4 regions of the Bradyrhizobium sp. AZCC 2262 genome follow, and region 1 is predicted to be linked to each of the others. Evidence: predicted binding sites of a transcription regulator. Region 1 holds the regulator's gene; each other region holds the start of a gene.
What was found. Region 1 encodes HrcA, which represses chaperone genes, less so after heat shock. Its sites were predicted from a motif close to GTTAGCACTCNCNNNNNGNGAGTGCTAAC; they were not measured.
Positions count from the first base shown of each region.

Region 1 (5,156 bases):
CTCGACATTGTCGGCCACGCGCCAATGCTTGCCGATTGAATCCAGGATGGCGCCGACGGTTTGCGGCTGCATCAGCGACGGCGTACCGCCGCCGAGAAAGATCGACGTGACGGTGCGTCCCGGCGCGCGCGCCGCTGTTGTTTCGATCTCGCGCGCAAAGGCGCGGGCGAATCTCTCCTCGTCGATCGGCGCGTGGCGGACGTGGCTGTTGAAGTCGCAATACGGGCACTTCGACAGGCAGAACGGCCAGTGTACGTAGACGCCGAAGGCCTCTTTGAGGCGCGGTCGCTCGCGACTAGCCAAGGCAGATCTCCGCTAGTTTGACGAAGGCACGCGCCCGGTGCGACAGGCCAAGGCCGAGCGGCGGCAGGCCGTGCTTTTCGATCGAGGTCATCTCGCCAAAGGTCCTGACATGCCCGTCGGGCAGGAAAGCCGGATCATAGCCGAAACCGGCGGTGCCGCGCGGCGGCCAGACCAAAGTTCCATCGGCGCGGGCCTCGACCTCTTCGAGGTGGCCGTCGGGCCAGGCGACGCACAGGGCCGAGACGAAATGCGCCTTTCGCTTGTCCGGCGTAGCGGCGCCGCGTTCCTGCAGCAGGCGCTCGATCCGGCTCATCGCGGCCATGAAATCCTTGCCCTCGCCGGCCCAGCGCGCCGAATAGATGCCGGGCGCGCCATCCAGTGAATCGACCACGAGGCCGGAATCGTCGGCAAAGGCCGGCAGTTGCGCGGCTTTCGCGGCCGCGATCGCCTTGATCGCCGCATTGGCGCGAAACGTCTGGCCGGTTTCCTCGGGCTCAGCCAAGCCCAGCTCGCCCGCGGAAACGGCTTCGACGCCGTGCGGCGCCAGCAGTTCCCGCATCTCGGCGAGCTTGCCGGGATTGTGGGTCGCGATCACGAGCTGGCCTGTGATTCGACGGTGCATGCGCGATCAGACTACGCGACGGCCAGCTTCTGCAAGTCCACCAGCCGCGCGACACCCTTGCGCGCCCAGTTCCATCAACGCGAGGAACTCGTCCTGCGAGAACGGGGTCTTTTCGGCGGTGCCCTGCACCTCGATGATGCGACCGTCGCCGGTCATGACGAAATTGGCGTCGGTCTCGGCCTCGGAATCCTCGGCATAATCGAGGTCGAGCACCGGTGTGCCCTGATAGATGCCGCAGGAGATCGCGGCGACGTTGTCGCGCAGCACGTTGGCCTTGATCATGTTGCGGCTCTTCATCCACGCGATGCAGTCCGCCAGCGCCACCCAGGCGCCTGTGATCGAGGCGGTGCGGGTGCCGCCATCGGCCTGGATCACGTCGCAATCGACCGTGATCTGGCGCTCGCCCAGCGCTTCGAGGTCGACAGCTGCGCGTAAGCTGCGGCCGATCAGCCGCTGGATCTCGACCGTGCGGCCGCCCTGCTTGCCGGCGGCGGCCTCGCGGCGGGTGCGCTCCAGGGTGGCGCGCGGCAGCATGCCGTATTCGGCCGTGACCCAGCCGCGGCCCTGACCCTTCAGCCACGGCGGCAGCCGTTCTTCCAGCGTGGCTGTGACCAGCACATGGGTATCGCCGAATTTCACCATGCAGGAACCTTCGGCATATTTGACCACGCCGCGTTCCAGCGACACGGGGCGCAGCTGATCGGGCGCACGGCGGCTTGGCCGCATGGGAAATCCTTTCGAAATCGAGCGAAAATTCGTTCGCGGTGCTTGTAGGTGGGGGCGTGCGCAGCGGCAAGGGCCTTTGGCCCTGTTTGGAGGGAAAGGGAACGCTTGTCATTGGGCCGCCGGAGCGACAAATTAGGGGGTGTCAAGGAGTTAACAGTGGCCCACCACGATCCGATTGGCCTCATCGCGCCGCATGCTGGCCTTGCCCAGCTCAACGAGCGCTCGCGCGACATTTTTCGTCAAATCGTCGAAAGTTATCTCGCCACCGGTGAGCCGGTCGGCTCGCGCAATATTTCCCGCCTGATCGCGTTGCCGTTGTCGCCGGCTTCCGTCCGCAACGTGATGTCGGACCTCGAAGCGCTCGGCCTGATCTATGCGCCGCATACATCGGCCGGGCGATTGCCCACCGAACTCGGCCTGCGCTTCTTCGTCGACGCCCTGATGCAGGTCGGCGACCTCACCGAGCCGGAACGGGAATCGATCCAGAGCCAGCTTGCCTCCGTCGGCCGCGCGCAATCGGTCGAGGCGGCGCTCGGCGAAGCGCTGACGCGGCTCTCCGGCCTCACCCGGGCCGCCGCCGTGGTGCTGACCGCCAAATCGAATTCGCGGCTGAAGCATATCGAATTCGTGCGGCTGGAGCCGGAACGCGCGCTGGTGGTGCTGGTCGGCGAAGACGGCCAGGTCGAAAACCGCGTGCTTGCGCTGCCGCCCGGCGTTCCCTCGTCGGCGCTGACGGAAGCGACCAATTTCCTCAATGCGCGGATTCGCGGCCGCACGCTGGCCGAAGCGCGGTTGGAGCTCGAAACCGCGCTGACGCAGAGCCGCGTCGAACTCGATCTGTTGACGCAGAAGGTGATCGCGGCCGGTATCGCGAGCTGGTCCGGCGGCGACAACGACGACCGGCAATTGATCGTGCGCGGCCACGCCAATCTGCTCGAAGACCTGCATGCGCTGGAGGATCTCGAACGCGTCAAGTCGCTGTTCGACGATCTCGAGACCAAGCGCGGCGTGATCGACCTGTTGGGCCGGGCCGAGCGCGCCGAAGGGGTGCGGATTTTCATCGGATCGGAGAACAAGCTGTTTTCGCTGTCCGGCTCCTCCACCATCATCGCCCCCTATAGCGACGCCGCGGGTCGCATTGTCGGCGTTCTCGGCGTGATCGGGCCGACGCGGCTGAACTATGCAAGGGTGATTCCGACCGTGGATTACGCCGCCCGGATCGTCAGCCGGATGCTGGGCGGCTAATCAGCCCCAAATTGACCCCAATCCGGACTTTTCTGTTTTGACGCGTTTTCTACCGCAGATAAGTCTACGCAATCTGCGTAAACTTGATTGCTATGCGAACCGGTGCGCACCCCCGGATCGAGCCCGAGGGCATGCTTCGCTCGAAAACGCCATGGAACGCTTGATTTTCGGCCACTAAAGCACGATATCCCGCCCAGCAAATCCCCATCGAACCAGATACGTTTTTTGAGAAGGCAGCCTTATGACCGATCCCAACCGGCCGAGTGACGATACGGTGAAACCGGCCCAGACCGGCGAGCCCGTGGTCTCAAAACCCTACATCATGCCCGACGATCCCGAGGAAGGATCGGTGGAGCTGTTGGTCAAGGAAGCGACCGAGGCCCGCGACAAGATGCTGCGCACGCTGGCGGAGATGGAGAACCTGCGCAAGCGTACCGCCAAGGAAGTCGCCGATGCGCGTGCCTATGGCATCACTGGTTTTGCGCGTGACATTCTCGACATCGCCGACAATCTGCAGCGCGCGCTCGACGCGATTCCGGCCGAGGCCAAGGAGACCGCCGATCCCGGCATCAAGGCCTTCATCGAGGGCGTGGAGTTGACCGAGCGCTCGCTGCTCAACACGCTGGAGAAGAACGGCGTCAAGAAGTTCGATCCGTCCGGCGAGAAGTTCGATCCGAATTTCCAGCAGGCGATGTACGAAGTGCCCGACCCGTCCGTCCCGTCCGGGACCGTAGTTCAGGTCGTGCAGGCCGGCTTCATGATCGGCGAACGCATCCTGCGCCCGGCGCTGGTCGCCGTCTCCAAGGGCGGCGCGAAAACGGCGCCGGCCGAGCAAAGCTAGGTTCTGAATTCAACTCAGCTGAGTCAGAACCTGTCACATGTCTGACAGGGCCTTCCGTGCTGGGTGCGCGGAGGCCTTCGACGGGCGGCGAAGTGGCGGTGCGTTCGATCGCCTTCTCAACATTCGTATCCGAACGGCGATGACAGGCTCGAAGCGCGAGCACGTGGCGTCTTCCCACTGGTCGAAGTTTTGTCCGGAATTTGCTGATTGAGTTGCTTCGGGGTTTACGCGGTCTGGTTGGAGAACTAGGTTCCGCCAATCAGGGGCGGGGATGTTTACGTTAGCGAGCACCAGGAACGACACGTCGATCACGCTGGATGCTTGCCGCGCTCTGGCCGCGCAAATGGTCTGTTGCGGGCATGCCCTGGCATTTTTCGGGGTCGGCGCAGCGGCCAGGCCGCCGGATGTCCCGCACATGCAGGTCATCGGCGTTCTCTTGTTCTTCATCATGTCGGGATTCTTGATTGCCGCGACCCTGTTCCGGAAATCTGCCGCTCCCGAATACGGCTTTAAGCAATACTTCATCGACAGGTTCGCCCGAATCTATTCAGGGCTCTTGCCTGCACTCGCCTTCATCGTGGTGGTGGATGGCCTGGTCATCCTGCAAACCGGCGATCCGACGATTTCCCGCAACTACGATCTAAAGACCCTGATCGCAAACCTGCTGATGAACGAAGGGTACCGCGGGATATTTCCCCATTTCATGCCGCGAGAAGCGTTCGGATCGGCCAGCCCGCTTTGGACGCTTGCAATCGAATGGCACATCTACCTGTTCGTCGGCGCGGCGTTCTTCATTTTCGTCCGCCGTGGCAGCCTCTACCTCTTGATCCCGTTGCTGCTGTTTTTCGGTCAAACACCCTTTCGCTACATACTTGGATCGACGTACGGGAATGACGTGGGAACGGGACTGTTCGCGCTCTGGCTCGGCGGCGCTGCAATCTATTTCGTTCTATCGCGATGGATCCCGCCATTATGGGCCAGCGCCACGCTGTTGGCGGCGTCGACGGCGCTTTACGCGTTTGAGGTCGTGCCCGACCACGAATATGACCTCGCGACCTATCCGGCACTTGTTGTTGCCGTTGGCTCGCTCATCGCTATCACGCAACGTACGAAAATCATTGGCAGAGCAGCGGTCATCCGGACCGCGGCAGACTACTCCTTTACGCTGTATCTGATCCACCACACCATAATGATGGCTGTCATCGCGTTGGTGCCGGGGGCGCAGGGTTGGCTGTGGTTCTTTGCTGTCGTCGCCGCGTCGAATGCTGCCGCCTATGCGATCGCCTGCCTGTGCGAAATGAGGCACAAGAAGTTCGCGGCCTGGATCGCCAGTTTGTGGTCGCGGGAAAAGCCGGAAATGGCGATAGCGCCAAAGCAACCCCGATGAGGGTTTGAGAGAAGCGCGTGTCCCTGGCCCAC
Region 1 is NZ_JAZHRT010000001.1:8,051,312-8,056,467, reverse strand. It holds gene hemW (radical SAM family heme chaperone HemW) at 1-303, opposite strand, end outside; gene rdgB (RdgB/HAM1 family non-canonical purine NTP pyrophosphatase) at 296-925, opposite strand; partial or broken gene rph (ribonuclease PH) at 937-1,651, opposite strand; gene hrcA (heat-inducible transcriptional repressor HrcA) at 1,808-2,896, shown strand; gene grpE (nucleotide exchange factor GrpE) at 3,138-3,737, shown strand; gene V1283_RS37745 (acyltransferase family protein) at 4,009-5,124, shown strand.

Region 2 (5,156 bases), 6.7 Mb from region 1:
AAGACCGGCGCATTCCAGGAGTCAAATCGGGCGGTGCCGTCTGAGCGCGTTTGCCGCCGCAGCAATTGCTCGACCTTCCGCATCGCGACCTGCCGCGGCATAGGCGGAAAGCCTATCAAACAGTGGATTCTCGACCCGATCCGGTTCCCTGCCGCCAATCCCGGCCGAGTGTTGACCCGGATGCCGCTTCGAGCCTCGCAATCTCGCGCAACACCTTCGCCGTCTGGCGCAGATCATTGCGCTCAGGACCCGGCTTCAGCCGTCGTGCTTCGTTGAGAAAGTCCCTGGCCTGTAGCAGCCAGGTCGACGTTTCAGTCGATATTTGTATTCGCGCCATGGTGTCCCCCAATCGCGATGACAGCCTGATCAACGCCGACGCTTACGCCAGGGTGTCCGCGCCGCGGCGCCGGACCCGGATGCGCGGCTCGTCGACCCAGGCTTCCGGCGCGAACCAGGCGTGATCGGCGCGGCAAATCGGGCAACGGGTGCGCGAGAAAAACACCACGCTGCGCCTGAAGCTCTCACGATCAGTCTCGATGCCGGTGGGAATTGCGTGTCCGGTTTGCGGACACTTGACCATGACCATACCCATAACGCCCTCCTGGAAATCACTTTTTACGCAGTAAAGTACCGGCCGGTTGGAGCGCGCCTCTTGTCGGTGCGGGTTACTGGGGGGCATCGCGCACCTGGTCTGATCGAGCATCGGGCAGTGGGGCTCTTGCTCGTCACGGGGCTTATTCCTACCGGCCGGATCCCTCCTCAAACGAACCTTTGACGTTGAGCGCGGCTTCTCAGCCCGCTCGGTGAAGAACCTTGGTGAAATGTTTCCTGATCGGCTCGCCTGTTTCCGTCGCGTTCAGCGTGACTTTCACTTCGCATTCACTCACGGCACGATTGTCCTGCTCAGCCGAAAGCATTCCCCGCGACGCCAACCGGCGTCACGAGAGCTCGCGCTCCGCGTTCGATCGGATTTTGGGTGAGCCTTGATCTAGCCCCGACGTTACTTTGCGCCACGAAAAGTCGGGTTGTCGGTTCGGTTTGCGACTCTCGCGCAAATTTTTTTTGAAATTGTCAACACACACCATCGTATATTTATAAAACCATGTGCATAACAAGGATATCCCAACGAGCGTGGCGTCTTTTCTTCAGCGTGACGTTGCAACTTTGCGTCGGCGGTTACTGCGCAGTGGCGGCCGTCCGCGTCGTCTGCTCAAACAAAAACCCCGGCATCGCTGCCGGGGTTTTGCATTTCTTGGATATCGCCTGAGCGAATGGATCAGAAGTCCATGCCGCCCATGCCGCCGCCCGGAGGCATGCCGCCGCCGGCTGCGCCACCCTTCTTCGGCAGTTCGGCGATCATCGCTTCGGTGGTGATCAGGAGAGCCGCAACCGAAGCCGCGTTCTGAATCGCCGCACGAACCACCTTGGTCGGATCGATGATGCCCTTGGAGACCAGGTTGCCGTATTCGCCGGTCTGCGAGTCGAAGCCGTAAGCGTACTGCTCCTTCTCGAGGATCTTGCCGACGATGACCGAACCGTCCTCGCCTGCGTTGATCGCGATCTGGCGAGCCGGCCAGGAAAGCGCCTTGCGGACGATCTCGACGCCGGTCTTCTGGTCGTCGTTCTGGGTCTTGATGCGCTTGAGCTGCTCGGAGGCGCGGAGCAGGGCGACGCCGCCGCCCGGCACGATGCCTTCTTCAACCGCCGCACGGGTCGCATGCATTGCGTCATCCACGCGATCCTTGCGCTCCTTCACCTCGACTTCGGTCGCGCCGCCGACGCGGATCACGGCTACGCCGCCCGCGAGCTTGGCCAGACGCTCCTGCAGCTTCTCACGGTCGTAGTCCGAGGTGGTTTCCTCGATCTGCGCCTTGATCTGCTGGACGCGCGCCTCGATGTCGGCCTTCTTGCCGGCGCCGTTGACGATGGTGGTGTTTTCCTTGTCGATCATCACCTTCTTGGCGCGGCCGAGCATCTGCAGGGTGACGTTCTCGAGCTTGATGCCGAGATCTTCCGAGATCGCCTGACCACCGGTCAGAACCGCGATGTCCTGCAGCATGGCCTTACGGCGATCGCCGAAGCCCGGAGCCTTGACGGCAGCAACCTTGAGGCCGCCACGCAGACGGTTGACGACGAGGGTGGCGAGAGCTTCGCCTTCGACGTCTTCCGCGACGATGACCAGCGGCTTGCCGGTCTGCACCACGGCTTCAAGCAGCGGCAGCAGCTCGTTCAGCGAGGAGAGCTTCTTCTCGTTGATCAGGATGTAGGCGTCGTCCATCTCAACGCGCATCTTGTCGGCGTTGGTGACGAAGTAGGGCGAGATGTAGCCGCGGTCGAACTGCATGCCTTCGACGACGTCGAGTTCGGTCTCGAGCGACTTGGCTTCTTCAACCGTGATGACGCCCTCGTTGCCGACCTTCTTCATGGCGTCGGCGAGGAACTTGCCGATTTCGGCGTCGCCGTTGGCGGAGATGGTGCCGACCTGGGCGATTTCCTCGTTCGAGGTGACCTTCTTGGAGTTCTTGACGAGGTCGGCGACCACGGCTTCCACCGCCAGGTCGATACCGCGCTTCAGGTCCATCGGGTTCATGCCGGCGGCAACCGACTTGGCGCCTTCACGGACGATCGCAGCCGCCAGAACGGTCGCGGTGGTGGTGCCGTCGCCGGCAGCGTCTGCCGACTTGGAGGCGACTTCGCGCACCATCTGCGCGCCCATGTTCTCGAACTTGTCGTCGAGCTCGATCTCCTTGGCGACGGTGACGCCGTCCTTGGTGATGCGGGGAGCGCCGAACGACTTGTCGAGTACGACGTTGCGGCCCTTGGGGCCGAGCGTCACCTTGACGGCGTTGGCGAGAATGTCCACGCCGCGCAGCATGCGGTCGCGGGCATCGACGCCGAATTTTACTTCTTTAGCTGACATATTTGGTTTCCCTGAGTTGATGCTTGTCTCTCACCCTGTCGGGGAGGCGCCTTGCGGCGCTCCTCAGGGTGAGCGTTGCAGGCGAAGTGCTTAGGCAGCCTTCTTCTTGGTGCCGGCGGGGACGTCGAGCACGCCCATGATGTCGCTCTCCTTCATGATCAGGAGATCCTCACCGTCGATCTTGACCTCGGTGCCCGACCACTTGCCGAACAGGACGCGGTCGCCGACCTTGAGGTCGATCGGGATCAGCTTGCCGGCTTCGTCGCGGCCACCCGGGCCGACGGCGGTGATTTCGCCCTGTGAGGGCTTTTCCTTGGCACTATCCGGAATGATGATGCCGCCAGCAGTCTTCTCTTCGGCGTCGATGCGCTTGACCACGACGCGGTCGTGAAGCGGACGGAATTTCATGCAGTCCTCCTAAGTTTCTGAAGATGTTGTCAGATTCTGGAATTTTGGCAGTCCGGGCAGGCGAGTGCCAGCTCGGCTGCGGCTGATTTAGGCCAGTATTCTTCGGGGGACAAGGGCTTCTAGCAGAAAAATTGGCACTCAAATGTGACGCCTGCCAATTTCGTTAATCATGATTAATCCGGCGGGCGGAGTGTCCGGACCCCGTATTAGCACGTGCGGTAAGCTGCTGCTAACGCGTGAATTTTCAACAATTCATTAAACATTTAGGCTTGTGATGGGCTGGTCTCGTGCGTCACATTTCTCTCATGTGAGCGCATCTCCGCCGGGGTGGCTCGGTGTGTGGCCACCACGTGAAATGCGCTTCCAGCAATGGAGGTTTGGCATGGTGTCGCGGGTTGGAGTTGCTTCCGACGATTTCCGGAAGCAGGTGCTGGGTTACGGGCTGACGACGGCGCAAATCCTGTATCGGATGCCCGATCATCCCTCATTGCTGCAGACCTATGTCTGGCAGAATTACGATCTGTTTCCGAAATTTCCGGCGCTGAAGGATTTCCTCGCCTTCTGGCAGGAAAAGCTCGATGGCCCGCTTTATTCCGTAACGGTCGCGCATTCCAGGCTGATCAAGCCGGCCGAACTGCGCGCGGTCGACGGCGTGTTCAGGCTGCATTGAGTTGAGGGTGGGCAAAGCCACCGGGTCGCGCGAATGCGCGCTCGATGACAGGCTCCGCGTGCCCACCATGCCAAACATAGATCTCGCTCGTGACGGTGGGCACACTTCGCTTTGCCCACCCTACAAAATGCAATTCGTGTTAGCCTCCAATGCATCAACAAAAAAAGGGAGGCAACCATGGCCAAGCAGAAGGCGACATCACGACCCGCGGCGCAGCCCGCCGTGAAGAAGAAATGGTCGGGCCACAAGACGGCAGCCAAATCGCGCGCCCGCAAGGCCCTCAAATCCAAGGGACGCGTGTCGAAAGCCAAACCGGTCAAGAAAGCGCGGCCGAAGCAGCGCATCGCCATCAGCCATCACCGCGAGGAAGATTTTAAAGCCGACGGCCTGCGCACTTACGCAAAATACCGCGACCTCGGCATTGCGGACGCCACCCACGGCCTGGCGCAGGCGCATGTGATCCGCCTCCAGGGGCCGTGCAATCCGGCGGAAGTCTCAAAGCTGCATTTCCATGACGTCGAATTCCAGATGGTCTACGTGCTCAAGGGCTGGGTGAAGACCTACATGGAAGGGCAGGGTGAGACGCTGATGAAAGAGGGCAGCGCCTGGACCCAGCCGCCGCGCATCAAGCACCTGATCATGGATTATTCCGACGACGTCGAATTGCTGGAAGTGATTTTGCCGGCGGAGTTCAAGACGGTGGAATTGGCGAGTTGAGATGCCGTCATTCCGGGGCGATGCGAAGCATCGAACCCGGAATCTCGGGGTTCCGGGTTCGACGCTCTGCGTCGCCCCGGAACGACGAGAGGGTTCACGTCAACACCCCCACGACCGCGCCCATCAGGCACGTCGTCAGCGTGCCTGATACGATCGATTTGAGCCCCAGCGCATTGATCTCCTCGCGCCTTTCGGGCGCCATCGTCCCGAGGCCGCCGATCATGATGCCGAGGCTGGCAAAATTGGCAAAGCCGCACATTGCATAGAGCATGATCAGCCGTGAGCGCGGGTCGAGTGCATCGGTGCCGAGCTTTGACAGGTCGACATAGGCGATCAATTCGTTGAGCACGGTCTTGGTGCCCATCAGGCTGCCCGCCGTGATTGCCTGCGGCCAGGGCAAGCCCATCAGCCAGCATACCGGCGCCATCAGGTAGCCGAGCA
Region 2 is NZ_JAZHRT010000001.1:1,399,487-1,404,642, forward strand. It holds gene V1283_RS06460 (Crp/Fnr family transcriptional regulator) at 1-44, shown strand, start outside; gene V1283_RS06465 (hypothetical protein) at 380-592, opposite strand; gene groL (chaperonin GroEL) at 1,277-2,920, opposite strand; gene V1283_RS06475 (co-chaperone GroES) at 3,011-3,328, opposite strand; gene V1283_RS06480 (usg protein) at 3,711-3,998, shown strand; gene V1283_RS06485 (cupin domain-containing protein) at 4,176-4,715, shown strand; gene V1283_RS06490 (NupC/NupG family nucleoside CNT transporter) at 4,810-5,156, opposite strand, start outside.
Region 2: the regulator HrcA is predicted to act here: its motif matches at 3,372-3,400, upstream of V1283_RS06475 (co-chaperone GroES).

Region 3 (5,156 bases), 1.3 Mb from region 1:
GTCAGGTGCTGCAGCAGAGCCAAACGCCCGGACAATATAATCAGCCGGCCTACGCCCAGCCCTATGGCGCACAGCAACCCTATGGCGCGCAGCAGCCGGCGTTCGGCGGCGGTGGCGGCTCGTTCCTCGGAACGGCGGCGGCAGCCGCAGCCGGCGTGGTCGGCGGATCGCTGCTGGCCAGCAGCATCCGCTCGATGATGGGCGGCGGCGGCAGCCACCAGTCGTTCGGTGACACGGCGGGCCGCAGCGGCGGCGTCGAAGACCGCAGGCCGTGGGGCGACCAGTCCGGCGGCGATCTCGCGCGCGACGCCGGGATCAACGACGTCGGCTCGTCAAGCCGGCGCGCCGACAACAACGATAATGATTCCGGTTCGCGGCAGGGATTCTTTGATCAGGCCTCGAATGACGATGATGACCAGGATCACGATTCCGACGGCTTCGACGTCGATGATGGCGATAGCGACGGCGATTACGCCTGAGCGAGGTCGGATTTGAAACAAGAACGGCCGCCCCATCAGGCGGCCGTTTTTGTTTTGTAGCCCGGATGAGCGAAGCGACATCCGGGGACTATCTTGCCGCGGCACGACCTCTCCCGGATATCGCTTCGCTCATCCGGGCTACAAGAAGGCCTCAGATCACCACAACCCTGGCGCCGACGCCGACGCGGCCGTAGAGATCGATGACGTCTTCATTGCGCATCCGGATGCAGCCGGACGACACGTTGGTGCCGATGGTCCAGGGCTCGTTGGAGCCGTGGATGCGATAGAGCGACGAACCCAGATACATCGCCCGCGCGCCGAGCGGATTGTCCGGGCCGCCCTCCATGTGCCGCGGCAGGTCGGGACGGCGCGCCAGCATTTCCGGCGGCGGCGTCCACGCCGGCCATTCCTTCTTCGCGGAAACGGTCTTGACGCCTGACCAGGTGAAGCCGGGCCGGCCGACGCCGACGCCGTAACGCAGCGCCTTGCCGTCGCCCTGCACCAGGAACAGGAACTTGTTCGGAGTATCGATCACGATGGTGCCAGGGCTTTCCTTGCCGTAATACTCGACCACATGCTTTTCGTATTTCGGATCCATCAGCCGCTGCGCGGGGTCGACCGCCTCTTCCTCCCGGCGCATCGACTGCTGCGGATCCATCGGTGGCAGCAGCGAGCGCCGCCCGCCATAGCCGTAATCCGGCTGCGGCTGATAGGCCGGCTCTCGCTGATAACGCCCGCCCTGCGGCGCATCGCCGAACAGGAATTCGATGAAGCCGCCGCCCATGTTGGAGCGTTCGGAAGAAGCCATGCGCACCGGCGCCGGCTGCGTGGGCTCACGGGCGTAGATCACGGAGGGTTCGGCAATTGGCGAGGCGTCGATCGCTGAAGCCTCACTGGCGAAGCAAAGGCAAGACACGCTCGCAAGGAGCGCAAGGGAGATTTTTCCGGACATCGACGTACTCTGTACTGTTCGTCATTGCGGGGTCGCGGCAGCAGTTCGACAAACGCCGCTGCACGCGATCAATACAAATCAAAACCTAATCGGTTTGGTAAACAGAAGCGGCGTTTCGATTCACCATTTCGGCAATCACGCGTGGATTTGTCCGGTAGCGTTTATTTTGCGTGAACGCAGTCCCCTCATGGTTAATCGTTGGTATGCGGCCGCGGGCAAACCGCCACCACGACGTGTTCCGGCGTGAACCTCACGTTAAATCGCATCGGTTTAAAACACACCGGAAGTGAAGGGGTGGGAAAAACTCATGTCGGTCAATCGCAAACGTTTTCGTATCGAACAAGCCCTTCTGGGCGACGCGCCAATTGTCATGCCTGCCGTCGAAGGCGGCGAGATCGGCCCGCTGCATCGTGAGATCATGGCCGAGTTGCGCGCGATCCGCGCACAGATGGCCGGCTTCGGCCACACCCCCGCCGCTTCGACCGAGCAGTCGGAGATCACGCGCGAGATTGCCCAGTCGCACGCGCTGCTGGAAACCTATCGCGCCCAGATCGAGCAGTGCGCGAAGCTCAAGGTCGAGCTTGACCTGATTCACGATGCCATCAACCGCACCAAGCGGGAAATCGCAACCCTGCACGGCAAGAGCTTTGACGGCCAGGAAATGGCCAAGGTCAATGGCGAACTCGGCGCCGTCGTCGGCGGCACCGAACAGGCCACCCAGCAGATTCTCGAAGCCGTCGAGGCGATCGACCAGGCCGCCACCGCATTGTCCAAGAACATCTCGCCCGATCAGCAAAAGCTGCTCAGCGAAGAAATCCAGGAACGCGTCGTCGCGATCTTCGAGGCCTGCAATTTCCAGGACTTGACGGGCCAGCGCATCAGCAAAGTGATGACGACGATGAAATTCATCGAAAAGCACATCATCGAGATGATGGAAATCTGGGGTGGCGTCGACGCCATCAAGGCGCATGCCCCCCCGATCGTCGATACCCGCGAAGGAGACGCCAAGCTGCTGAACGGCCCGAAGCTGGACGGCGACGACGGTCACGCCTCGCAGAACGACATCGACGCGTTGTTCGATTGATCGGACTGGTTAACGCAGACTAAATAGAAACGCCGGCTAGACGCCGGCGTTTTTATTTTCGCACCGTCATTCCGGGGCGACGCGAAGCGGCGAACCTGGAATCTCGAGATTCCGGGTCTGGTGCTAACGCACCATCCCGGAATGACGGCATCGAAAAGCAGCAGCTCACGCCCGCGGCGCGCAGCGCACGTAGACCATGTTGCCGTAACGGACCGCGGCATCCTTGTCGATGAAGCGGGTGATCAGCACGCGGCCGTCGAACGAGACGATCTCGCGGTCCTGCTCGCCGGGCGTCGGGCCCGCCGGGCCGATATAGTTCTTGCCGCTCGGGCTACCCTTGAGGCGCAGCTCCTGCGGGGTGGCCTGGTCGGCCAGATGCATGACGACGCCGCCGCTCTGGCCGGCGCTGATCACATAGGGCTGCTTGCACTGCCCGCGCGCCGCGGCTTCGGTCCGGGCGCGGTCGTTGGGATTTTGGAACGAGGCGAGGCCCCAGCGGCCGACGATCTCGTCGGAGCGGATGGTGGCCGGCATTTCCGGGGCGACGCCGGGCTCGGCGTCCGGTGCCGGATTGGATGACAACGACGGCAGCGTGCTGCTGCACGCCCCCAGCAAGATCGTCAGCGCCGACGCGATCGCCAGATTGGCAACCGTACGCGCATTACGTGAGCTGATCATCGCATTCCCCCGAGCAATTCCTTGGCCGCTCCCGTCAAGCAGCCAACCGCAAAAAGCCTGCCGGAGCAATGACGTCCGTTAAAATTACGCCGCTGCACCGATTTGGTTTCCGAAGCACCATCCTATATTGGCCTCACCAAGGCCTTAACCCCCTTGTTTGCTTGACAGGAACAGTGCCAAGCCATATTCCCCGGCCCCACGTTTAGCACTCAAATACAAAGATTGCTAAGGGTCGTGCTGTCCCGCCCGGGGCGGCGTCGAATCGACGGTATTCCAAGCCATTTTCGATGGCACAGACCTGAAACCACGCCTTCCAAAGGAACTTCAAGAGGAGACGTCATGGCCAAATCCAAATTCCGTCCGCTGCATGACCGCGTCGTGGTCAAGCGCATCGATGCCGAAGAGAAGACCAAGGGCGGCATCATCATTCCCGACAGCGCCAAGGAAAAGCCGTCGCAGGGCGAAATCACCGCCGTGGGTCCGGGCGGCCGCGACGAGGCCGGCAAGCTGATTCCGATCGACCTCAAGGTCGGCGACCGCGTGCTGTTCGGCAAATGGTCAGGCACCGAGGTCAAGCTCGACGGCGAGGAACTCCTGATCATGAAGGAGAGCGACATCATGGGCGTGCTGGCGTAAGGCAAACCAATAGCCGTCGAGCACTGCTCGCCGGCGCACTCTCTTCTTCCCTTCTCCCATCGAAGTCGGATTTATCCGACTTCGAAATTTAAGATGCCCAACTCGGGTAAACCCGAGTTGGGGTGGGAGAAGGTGGCGCGCAAAGCGCGCCGGATGAGGGGTCTCTATCCGCGGAGACAGACCCCCTCACCCGTCCGCGATGCTTCGCATCGCGTCCACCCTCTCCCACAAGGGGAGAGGGGGAAAGACCCGGCGACGACAAGCGGCACGCAACCGTATTCAATCAATCAGGAGCAACACAAATGGCTGCCAAAGACGTTAAATTTTCCGGCGACGCCCGCGACCGCATGCTGCGCGGCGTCGACGTTCTCGCCAACGCGGTGAAGGTGACGCTCGGTCCGAAGGGTCGCAACGTCGTGATCGAAAAGAGTTTTGGCGCACCCCGCATCACCAAGGACGGCGTCACCGTCGCCAAGGAAATCGAACTCGAGGACAAGTTCGAGAACATGGGCGCGCAGATGTTGCGCGAGGTCGCCTCCAAGACCAACGACACCGCCGGTGACGGCACCACCACCGCCACCGTGCTGGCGCAGGCGATCGTGCGCGAAGGCGCCAAGTCGGTTGCCGCCGGCATGAACCCGATGGACCTCAAGCGCGGCATCGACATCGCGGTGCATGCCGTCGTCAAGGATCTCGAGAAGCGCGCCAAGCCGGTCGCCGCTTCCTCCGAGGTCGCGCAGGTCGGCACCATCTCGGCCAACGGCGACACCGCCATCGGCAAGATGATCGCGCAGGCGATGCAGAAGGTCGGCAATGAAGGCGTGATCACGGTCGAGGAAAACAAGTCGCTCGATACCGAGGTCGACATCGTCGAGGGCATGAAGTTCGACCGCGGCTACCTGTCGCCCTACTTCATCACCAACGCCGAAAAGATGACAGCCGAACTGGAAGACGTCTACGTACTCTTGCACGAGAAGAAGCTCTCCGGCCTGCAGTCGATGCTGCCGGTGCTGGAAGCCGTGGTACAGTCCGGCCGTCCGCTTTTGATCATCGCCGAGGACGTCGAAGGCGAGGCGCTGGCGACGCTGGTGGTCAACCGCCTGCGCGGCGGCCTGAAGGTCGCCGCCGTCAAGGCGCCGGGCTTCGGCGACCGCCGCAAGGCCATGCTGGAAGACATCGCGATCCTGACCGGCGGTCAGCTGATCTCGGATGAACTCGGCATGAAGCTCGAAAGCGTCACCATCAACATGCTCGGCCGCGCCGGCAAGGTGGTGATCGACAAGGAGAACACCACGATCGTCAAGGGCGCCGGCAAGAAGAAGGACAT
Region 3 is NZ_JAZHRT010000001.1:9,367,106-9,372,261, reverse strand. It holds gene V1283_RS43990 (DUF2076 domain-containing protein) at 1-479, shown strand, start outside; gene V1283_RS43985 (L,D-transpeptidase) at 631-1,431, opposite strand; gene V1283_RS43980 (protein phosphatase CheZ) at 1,739-2,515, shown strand; gene V1283_RS43975 (hypothetical protein) at 2,681-3,193, opposite strand; gene V1283_RS43970 (co-chaperone GroES) at 3,533-3,829, shown strand; gene groL (chaperonin GroEL) at 4,132-5,156, shown strand, end outside.
Region 3: the regulator HrcA is predicted to act here: its motif matches at 3,395-3,423, upstream of V1283_RS43970 (co-chaperone GroES).

Region 4 (5,156 bases), 830 kb from region 1:
CGAAGATTTTGCGGGGCAGCTTCGCCAGCGTCGTGCGATCGGTGAATCGGCTGCCGATCAAGCGGTGCGCCTGTCGTCCTTGCGCTTCTTCAGGCGAGTATCCGAACAGTCGGGAGAACGCGGCGTTGGTGTAGACGACCTGCAGCCTCCGATCGGTGACGACGACCGCGCGGTTGGTCTTGTCGGCCACCAGATTGAGCAACGCGATCCTCTCGCGTCGCTCGACCTCCGCGGTGGTGTCACGAACGAAGACCATGTAGTTGGCTCGGCCCCCGATCTCGACACGCGATACCGATAGCTGAGCCCGGATCCGGCTGCCGTCGTTGCGGCGGATCGTGATCTCGTAATCAGCGCCATTTTGCAGGTCATCGAAGCCGAGGCCGCGTGCATCGCAGCCGAGAACCTCCGTGCGCGGTACGCCCCAGATCGATTCCGCCGCAGCGTTGAAATGGCTTATATGCAGGTCACCGTCGATGATGACGACGGCCTCGCTCGCCTGCTCAAGCGCCGCCAGCAGGAATTCTGTCGTGTCGACCGTAGGGCAATCGGAGGCGTGCATCGTCTGACCTTGTGACCGGCAGCGATCGTCGACGCCGCCCGGCGTTGGACGGAAAATGGTTGCTGCACCGCAAAGTTAGAAGGCCGTGCGTGATCAGGAAGTTGTGCAACTCACTGGGAACCGGCGGAATTCGGATCATGCTTAAGATTTCGTTAGTGAAAGGAGAGGGCTGTGGCGCACCAAGGCGCCACCGGCGCGCGGTGCAGATAGCGCCGAAGCAGCTAGGGTTTTTTGCGATCGTCTTCAGACAATCGGCATTGAGGAGAATACGCCCAAACCGGACATTTCCTCGCAGCAACTCGGCAAAAATTCTGGCGGTCAGATATCGCCAATAGACGCGCTCACTGGACGAGCCTCAATTGCTACCCACTTCTCCCTGCGGCGGTGGCCTTGTGTGCAGAAAGGCCCAGCAATGCTGCCGGGCCTTTCTTATCGTTGTGCGCTGAACGGTTGGAGTTAGAAGTCCATACCTCCCATGCCACCCATGCCGCCGCCCGGAGGCATGCCGCCAGCGCCGGCGTTCTTCTTCGGCACTTCGGCCACCATAGCTTCCGTGGTGATCAGGAGCGCCGCGACGGACGCTGCGTTCTGGATCGCCACACGAACCACCTTGGTCGGGTCGATGATGCCCTTGGAGATCAGGTTGACGTATTCGCCGGTCTGCGAGTCGAAGCCGTAGGAATATTGATCCTTCTCGAGGATCTTGCCGACGATCACCGAACCGTCTTCCCCAGCATTGATGGCGATTTGGCGGGCTGGATACGACAACGCCTTGCGGACGATTTCGACGCCGGTCTTCTGGTCGTCGTTCTTGGTGCGAAGTCCCTTGAGATGCTGGGAGGCGCGCAGCAGAGCGACGCCGCCGCCCGGCACGATGCCTTCCTCAACCGCCGCACGGGTCGCATGCATCGCGTCATCCACGCGATCCTTGCGCTCCTTCACCTCGACTTCGGTCGCGCCGCCGACGCGGATCACGGCGACGCCGCCCGCGAGCTTGGCCAGACGCTCCTGCAGCTTCTCACGGTCGTAGTCCGAGGTGGTTTCCTCGATCTGCGCCTTGATCTGCTGAACGCGCGCCTCGATGTCGGACCTCTTGCCGGCGCCGCTGACGATTGTTGTGTTTTCCTTGTCGATCATCACCTTCTTGGCGCGACCGAGCATGGAGAGCGTGACGTTCTCGAGCTTGATGCCGAGATCTTCCGAGATCGCTTGACCACCGGTCAGAACGGCGATGTCCTGCAGCATGGCCTTGCGGCGATCACCGAAGCCCGGAGCCTTGACGGCAGCGACCTTGAGGCCACCACGCAGACGGTTGACGACGAGGGTGGCAAGCGCTTCGCCTTCGACGTCTTCCGCTATAATCACAAGCGGCTTGCCGCTCTGCACCACGGCTTCGAGCAAGGGAAGCAATTCATTCAACTGAGATAGCTTCTTTTCGTTGATGAGGACGTAGGCATCTTCCATTTCAACGCGCATCTTGTCGGCGTTGGTGACGAAGTAGGGCGAGATGTAGCCGCGGTCGAACTGCATGCCCTCGACAACCTCGAGTTCGGTCTCGAGCGACTTGGCTTCTTCAACCGTGATGACGCCCTCGTTGCCGACCTTCTTCATGGCGTCGGAGAGGAACTTACCGATCTCGGCGTCGCCGTTGGAGGAGATGGTGCCGACCTGGGCGATTTCCTCGTTCGAGGTGACCTTCTTGGAGTTCTTGACGAGGTCGGCGACTACGGCTTCCACCGCCATGTCGATACCACGCTTCAGGTCCATCGGGTTCATGCCGGCGGCAACCGACTTGGCGCCTTCTCGGACGATCGCAGCCGCGAGAACGGTCGCGGTGGTGGTGCCGTCGCCGGCAGCGTCCGCCGACTTGGAGGCGACTTCGCGCACCATCTGCGCGCCCATGTTCTCGAACTTGTCGTCGAGTTCGATTTCCTTGGCGACGGTGACGCCGTCCTTGGTGATGCGGGGAGCGCCGAACGACTTGTCGAGGACGACGTTGCGGCCCTTGGGACCGAGCGTCACCTTGACCGCGTTGTTGAGAATTTCAACGCCGCGCAACATCCTGTCGCGGGCGTCGACGCCGAATTTGACTTCTTTGGCTGACATAATGATCTCCGTTTGAAACTGATCCTCATCCGGAGGAGCCCGGAGGGCGTCTCGAAGGATGAGATGAGTTGAGCTTGGAGCTCATCCTTCGAGATGCCGGCTGCGCCGGCTCCTCAGGATGAGGGAGCGGGTGCGGTTAGGCGGCCTTCTTCTTGGTAGCCGGAACGTCGGTTAGGACGCCCATGACGTCGCTTTCCTTCATGATCAACAGCTCCTGGCCGTCGATCTTGACTTCGGTGCCGGACCATTTGCCGAACAGCACGCGGTCGCCAACCTTGAGGTCGATCGGGATCAGTTTACCAGCTTCGTCGCGGCCACCCGGGCCCACGGCGACGATTTCGCCCTGCGAGGGCTTTTCCTTGGCACTGTCCGGAATGATGATGCCGCCTGCGGTTTTATCTTCGGCATCGATGCGTTTGACCACGACACGGTCGTGGAGCGGACGGAATTTCATGCGGTCCTCCTTGGCTTTTGCGATTTTCTGGATTGGCAGTCGCAATGAGCGAGTGCTAGCCGCTCTTCACATAAGCTTGTGACGCTGGGGCGCAAGGGCTTCGGCCCACGATGTTTGACTGCGACTTGAGTTTCTGGAGGATGGGCGACTGCTAGCAGGTGACGTAACATGCTGCTAGCGCGTTGATTGCTATGACCTATTGAACGTTTTCCTTTTTGGCGAATTGAGAATCACGCATTACTCTTCAGTCCGGCTGGAGGTTGGCATGGTCGAGAAAGATGCGGTTTCCAAGGATTTCAGGAAGCAGGTCTTAGGCTACGGGCTGACAACAGCGGAGATCGTTTATCGCCGTCCGGATCGGCGCTGGCTGCTGCAAACTTACGTCTGGCAGGACTACGACATGTTTCCGGATTTCCCGGCGTTGAAGGATTTCCTCGCGTTCTGGGAAGCAAAGCTCGAAGGCCCGCTGTTTGCGGTCACCGTGGTGCACTCCAAACTGATCAAGCCTGCCGAACTACGCGCCGTGGACGGAGTCTTCCGGCTGCATTAACGCCGGCGCTACGAAAATCGCAAAGGCATTGAATCGCACCCCCGGGTACGACAACAGCAGAAGCGCATATGCATATGTTGGACGCGTCGCTCAGCACGAGGGGGTAACTGAAGGCAAAGGTCGCGATAATTAGCAAGTGGTCTGCCACATTTGAATTGAACGGCTTTCTTTTTGATTTGTCGGAACGAACCTCCGTAGGCTCGGTTGTCATATGTTCCCGACCATTAAGGAGACGGGATGACCAACAGAATGATCCCAACAAGTATGGTCAGCAGAATCGACAGGGCGATTAGTCCGCCAAGTCCGGCCAGAACCCGAATCAGACGCCTGACCAACAGACGCAAAATCCAAACCAGAGCGGCCAGCAGAGCGGCGGCTAACAAAGAGATCCGCAACGCTAACGAAAACGAATTGCTCGCTTCGACGTGAATGGCATGAAAAGTCTCCTGTCCGTGCTCGACGTAAAGGCTGACCGTATTTACAACGCCGTAAGCGTCGGCAAGCCAGACGGCATCCCGGCTTGTGCCCGTCTTAATGATTACTTGCCGCCCAACTAACCGCTTGAGCGATGTCAGTGCCACGTTGGTGACGGCTTGCCCCAGCTTGTCGTCGTCTTCCTCGATCGCTCCGGCAGACAATACGTGCTCGACACTTCCCATCCACCATTCTTAAGCGCACGATGCGCTTCGGTCCATGCCCTCAGAGGAGGTAGCTATGGAACATCAATTTTTCATTCGCCAGCAAAACCTTAAGCTCTATCGCAGTCTCGTGGCTGCATCGGAAGCGGCGGCAGCGAAAGCTGACGCGCGGCAGGAGAACTTTTTAAAGCTACTGGCAGAGGAAGTAGCGAACGAACCGCCGCCCGGAAAGGACTAAGGCGCTTGATGCCGGCATGAGTGGCTTAACCTGTCAAAAACAGGAGCGGCTGCGGCGAAAGATCCATCTCTAGTGGCAAGTTTAGTTTGCCGTCGTTCCGGACTTCGGCAATTCCCTTCGCGGCATTGCCGAACATACAGGGTATTGTTGGCGCCGCGATCGCGGACATTGCGATATCAATCAGGGGGCGCTTTGCGCGGCGCTAGCCCTTCAAGTACAAAATCCGCCGGTTCACTCCGGGCGCGCCTTACCTGGGTGGGTGCAAATCGCCTTGAAGCCATCGTCCGAGGGACTTGGACTTCATCGGGTCTTCATACGCGGCAAGGGTCGTATGTACGTGGTTGCAGATGGCGCATTCAAAGGTATGCAAGTCGATGCCCGGGCGTGCGAGCTCGATACTGACGAGCATCATCGGGGCCTTGCACTTCGGACAAACGGGGCGCTCAATTGCAACGAATGGAATGACGGACGACAGCCGTTGAGACTGGGGCATGATGCTTCCCTCGAATAGGCGGGAGCGCAACACTCTCTGTCACCGGTAATGCCCAGGAGGCGGAGCGATGATTGTCCTAGTATGCGCCTCCAGGGATCTCAAAAGCGAGTTAATTCGC
Region 4 is NZ_JAZHRT010000001.1:7,224,550-7,229,705, reverse strand. It holds gene V1283_RS33935 (EAL domain-containing protein) at 1-559, opposite strand, end outside; gene groL (chaperonin GroEL) at 1,016-2,665, opposite strand; gene V1283_RS33925 (co-chaperone GroES) at 2,802-3,119, opposite strand; gene V1283_RS33920 (usg protein) at 3,385-3,669, shown strand; gene V1283_RS33915 (hypothetical protein) at 3,894-4,328, opposite strand; gene V1283_RS33910 (hypothetical protein) at 4,384-4,545, shown strand.
Region 4: the regulator HrcA is predicted to act here: its motif matches at 3,151-3,179, upstream of V1283_RS33925 (co-chaperone GroES).